DNA from 2 places in the Virgibacillus sp. FSP13 genome. Region 1 is predicted to be linked to the other one. Evidence: riboswitches for the same ligand, from Rfam matches in the RefSeq annotation. Region 1 holds a riboswitch; the other holds the start of a gene.
What was found. A riboswitch is a leader RNA that binds a small molecule or an ion and turns the genes downstream of it on or off. The one in region 1 is predicted to bind thiamine pyrophosphate.
Positions count from the first base shown of each region.

Region 2: it holds a riboswitch for thiamine pyrophosphate, as region 1 does, so the genes downstream of both, tenA (thiaminase II) here and ACW2QC_RS16740 (ABC transporter substrate-binding protein) in region 1, are expected to answer to the same signal.

Region 1 covers NZ_JBSVKG010000025.1:19,560-21,738, forward strand. Annotated here, with positions in the region: gene ACW2QC_RS16730 (sodium/proline symporter) at 1-84, shown strand, start outside; gene ACW2QC_RS16735 (Dph6-related ATP pyrophosphatase) at 324-917, shown strand; TPP riboswitch at 986-1,095, shown strand; partial or broken gene ACW2QC_RS16740 (ABC transporter substrate-binding protein) at 1,266-1,760, shown strand; gene ACW2QC_RS16745 (thiamine-binding protein) at 1,820-2,110, shown strand; partial or broken gene ACW2QC_RS16750 (ABC transporter permease) at 2,110-2,179, shown strand, end outside.
Region 2 covers NZ_JBSVKG010000012.1:51,310-53,488, forward strand. Annotated here, with positions in the region: gene thiD (bifunctional hydroxymethylpyrimidine kinase/phosphomethylpyrimidine kinase) at 1-510, opposite strand, end outside; gene tenA (thiaminase II) at 507-1,196, opposite strand; TPP riboswitch at 1,272-1,375, opposite strand; gene thiW (energy coupling factor transporter S component ThiW) at 1,383-1,868, opposite strand; TPP riboswitch at 1,947-2,060, opposite strand.

The DNA.
Region 1 (2,179 bases):
AAGTTCTCAACCTTTTTTATCGCTGCATTTTTTGGGATTGTATTCAGCTTGTTGTTTCCGGATAAAAAGACTGTTAAACGATGAAACAAAATCTTGTTATAAATAGACTAGATTCTGCTTAAATGTACGGTTGTCTTGAGGAAAATACCAATACAAGTGAGGAAGCGTGCACATAGAATAAAGTATAAATCGAAACAAGACTTGTGGAAGATTTATTACAACCCATGAAACCTCCTGGGGAGAGCCAGCTGACCACTGGCTTTCTTTCTTTTAGGTTTGAATGATATAGTATAGGTAATAAGTAGAAGAAGGAGCCAGTAGTCATGAAAATAGCTTTATCATTCAGCGGTGGGAAAGATAGTTGTTTAGCATTATATCGTTTGCAACAACAAGGTTACGATGTTTCTTGTCTCATTACGACGATATGGCAAGAAAAACAGGAAACAGTCGCACACGGGGAGAAGCTTGATCAAATTGAAAAACAGGCTGAACGTATTGGGATTCCGGTTCATTTTATCAAGACAGACTTTACGGAATATACACAGGATTTTGTTCGTACGTTACAAGATTTAAAAAAGAACAATAAGATTGATAGTGTTGCATTTGGTGATATTTATTTAGAAGGACATCGTGAGTGGGGAGAGCAAGTTGCAGAAAAAGCTGGTGTAGCACCGATTTACCCATTGTGGACGGATCAACATGAGGTATTGGATCTATTAAGAGAATTTGTAGCTTCAAAGTTTCAGGCACGGGTTATCAAAGTAGATAATACAAAACTTCCGGAAAGCTGGATTGGTCGTCTTATAGATGAATCGTTTATTACTGATATTAGCAAGAAGGATGTTTGTCCGCTGGGGGAATCGGGAGAATATCATACAACGGTATTTGGCGGGCCAATCTTTAACGATCTGGTTTGAATATTATGAATCTTCTTGAAAACGGTATCGTAATGTAGTACCTTTAAACATGTAAGATCAAAATTAAATAGATTTTGTGGGGGGACCAGTTGAGCTGGTTGAGATTGTATCCGATAGATACTGACCCTTGGAACCTGATCTGGCTGAAACCAGCGTAGGGAACATCAAAGGTTGTTCAAAAAGTCCGGTAAAAATGACACATTTGAGCACGAATTAAAAGAAAAGGTAAATCTTTCTTTTTTGTATGCACCCCAGGTTTAAAAATGGTGGTGTTTTTTTATTGTCATTTTTAAACCTTTGTGCCGATCATTTTCCTAAACAATATTACAAATACATGGAGGATAGGAAATGAAGAAGCTTTTAATGTTATTAATTATGGTTACCATTCTTGTGGCATGTAACGATAACAATGAGTCAAAGAGTGCGGATCAAGATGAGAACGCCAAGCAGAAAATAAAGTTCGTTTTGGACTGGACACCAAATACGAATCATACTGGCATTTATGTTGCACAGAAAAAGGGATATTTTAATGACAAGGACTGGACGTGGAAATTATGATGCCAGGAGAAGTTGGGGCTGATCAGCTTGTCGCATCAGGAAAGGCCGATTTTGGTGTGGGTGCGCAGGAAAGTATTACAGAAGCACGTGTGCAAGGTGGCAGTGATCCAGCATAATACATCCGGTTTTGCCTCACCAAAAGAAAAAGAAATCACATCACCTAAAGACTTTGCGGGGAAAACGTATGGTGGTTGGGGTGCGCCAGTTGAGAAGGCTGTTCTTACATCCCTTATGAACCAAGAGAATGCTTCCGCTGATGAGGTGGATATTGTCAATATGGGAAACAACTAGATAGCGAAAAAGCTTTTACAAATGAATTTTTACCAAAATAGGAGGGTATTTAAGTGGCAAATGCGTTAGTTAGTGTTCAAATTATACCAAAGACAAAAAACGGGGAAGATCCGATTCCATATGTAGATGCTGCAATAGAGGTTATTGCTCAATCAGGAGTGAAATATGAGGTGAATCCACTTGAAACTACAATGGAAGGCGATTTGCCGGAACTTCTGTCAATTATCGAAAAAATGAATACTAAAATGACGGAAAGCGGGTGTGAAAGTATTATTTCACAGGTGAAAGTGTTTCATAAACCAGATGGAGCTTCAATATCTGAATTGACGGAGAAATATCGCTAATGAAAGGAATCATTAAAAAAGGATGGAAACCGGCTGTGGTTCTCCTCCTTTTGTTCAGTGCGTGGGAGC
Region 2 (2,179 bases), on a different contig from region 1:
GGCACCATGTTTAAATACGATTTGTTCAGCAGCCTGTTGTAAATCATCGATCGTTTTAATGGTTTCTCCGATAATATATTCTGCTTCTGGAACATTTGGTGTAACTAACGTTGTCATGGGTAGAAGCTGGTCACGCAAATAGTCTCGGGCATCTGCTGTGATTAATGGATCACCACTGGTAGCAACCATTACAGGGTCCATGACAAAAGGGACGGATAAATGCGAAATTTTCTTGGCTATTGCATCCATTATGTCGATATTCGCAATCATTCCCGTTTTAAATGCTTGAAATGGGATATCCGAAATAACAGAATCAAGTTGTTGTTCAATCATTTTTATAGGGATATGGTGAACCTCCTGAACGCCAGTTGTGTTTTGCGCAACAACAGATGTAATCACAGACATACCGTAGCATGTAAATTCCTGGAATGTTTTTAAATCAGCCTGAATGCCGGCGCCGCCACTTGGATCGGTACCAGCAATGGTAAGTACACAAGGTATTTGAGTCATTGCTGTGTCACCAATCTTTCTCCAGGCCATTCCTCACAAGTGTATGCCATGTCCCAAAAAGCTAATTCCAATTGACAGCTTTTGCGGAATGCTTCTTTCATTCGTGAGATGTCTTTGTTTGAAGACTCATTTGCCAATTCATCTAAACGGGTTCGCATTTCCGTTGTGGTTTTTTCCATGCTATCCTCAGCATAAAAGCTGATCCATGGATAAAACGCATGATTTTTAGACGGTTTATATGTTTTCATCAATTCCTTCCCGATTTCGAGATATGTCCATGGGCAAGGAAGTAATGCACAGATTATTTCTGGCAAACTGCCCATTTGTGCATGATACATCATATGCTTCATGTAATGATCAGCAGTAGGTGGTAATGGATGCCCCTGAAGTTCGTCATACCCTACCCCGATTACCTCGCAAAAATTATGGTGAGGATGGGTTTCGCTATGCAGTACAAACTGGATTTGTTCATTAAAAAAGGACATATCTTTACGATTGTTTGATTTGGAAATCGCGATTCCGTAAATGTTGATAAATGCATTTAAATATTCAAAGTCTGCTTTAATATAATGTGCTAATGCTTCTTTAGGGACGTTTTCTTTGCCAATTCCCTGTACAAATGGATGGTTAAAGATTGCTTGAAAAATATCTTTATTTTCTTCTCTAAGATTTTGTGAAAAAGTCATTGTCATGCCTCCTTGAATTTTTAAGGAAGCTACTAGGGGAGTAGAAAAGTAGATAAATAGAGGAGAGTACATATTATTCTCGCTCGACTACTTCCCTCCGCTGGTATTAACCAGATCAGGTTCCAAGGGACTAAGGAATATTCCTATTCTCAGCCGTTACAGCGCCCCTAGTAGTTTTCCGTTATACTAAATATTTTGTGGTACTTGTTGCTTCAAGCGAACAGCTATCATCCAGCCCATCAATGCGCCTGTTCCGCTGCTCACTAGAAATGATGGGAAGAAGAACAATGCACCAACTGAACTTCCCATTAAAAGGTTGGCAAATGGTACGGCAAACAAGGAACCAATAATTCCGGTGCCAATGAATTCTCCAAGTGTAGCCCATAACTTTTTGCCAAATTTTTTGTAGAGATAACCTGCTAGAAAAGCACCAATCATCCCGCCAGGAAATGCCAATAGCGTACCAAGTCCAAGCAAATTACGGAGTAACCCAATCATAAATGCGACCATAACAGCTGGAGTTGGACCGAGCATGATTGCTGCCATGACATTGACCGCATGTTGTACAGGGTAGGCTTTGGCAACGCCTGCTGGAAACCATAGAATTTGTGCCCCAATCGTTCCAATAGCTACAAAAACTGCCATTGTTGTTAGTAAACGCGTTCGATTCATCTGATTCCCCCTTTCAAATAAAATAAAAAAGCTAGATCCTGATAAAGGGACCTAGCTGGTGGGATTAGTTTATGGACATAATGCCACTCACTACTTCCCTCCGCTGGTGTTAACCAGATCAGGTCCATAAGAGTCGGAAAGCAGTTCGGCCTTCCTCTCAGCCCACGATTTTGGGCACCCCTAGTAGTTGAACTATTATAATTTGCTTGTTGATTCTTATCTTAACAGAGGTCTTTCCATTTGTCACCAGTCTATAACAAATATTTTTCTCTCAACAATTCTTAAAGAAAGAAGGGCCGCTCCAAAACCAA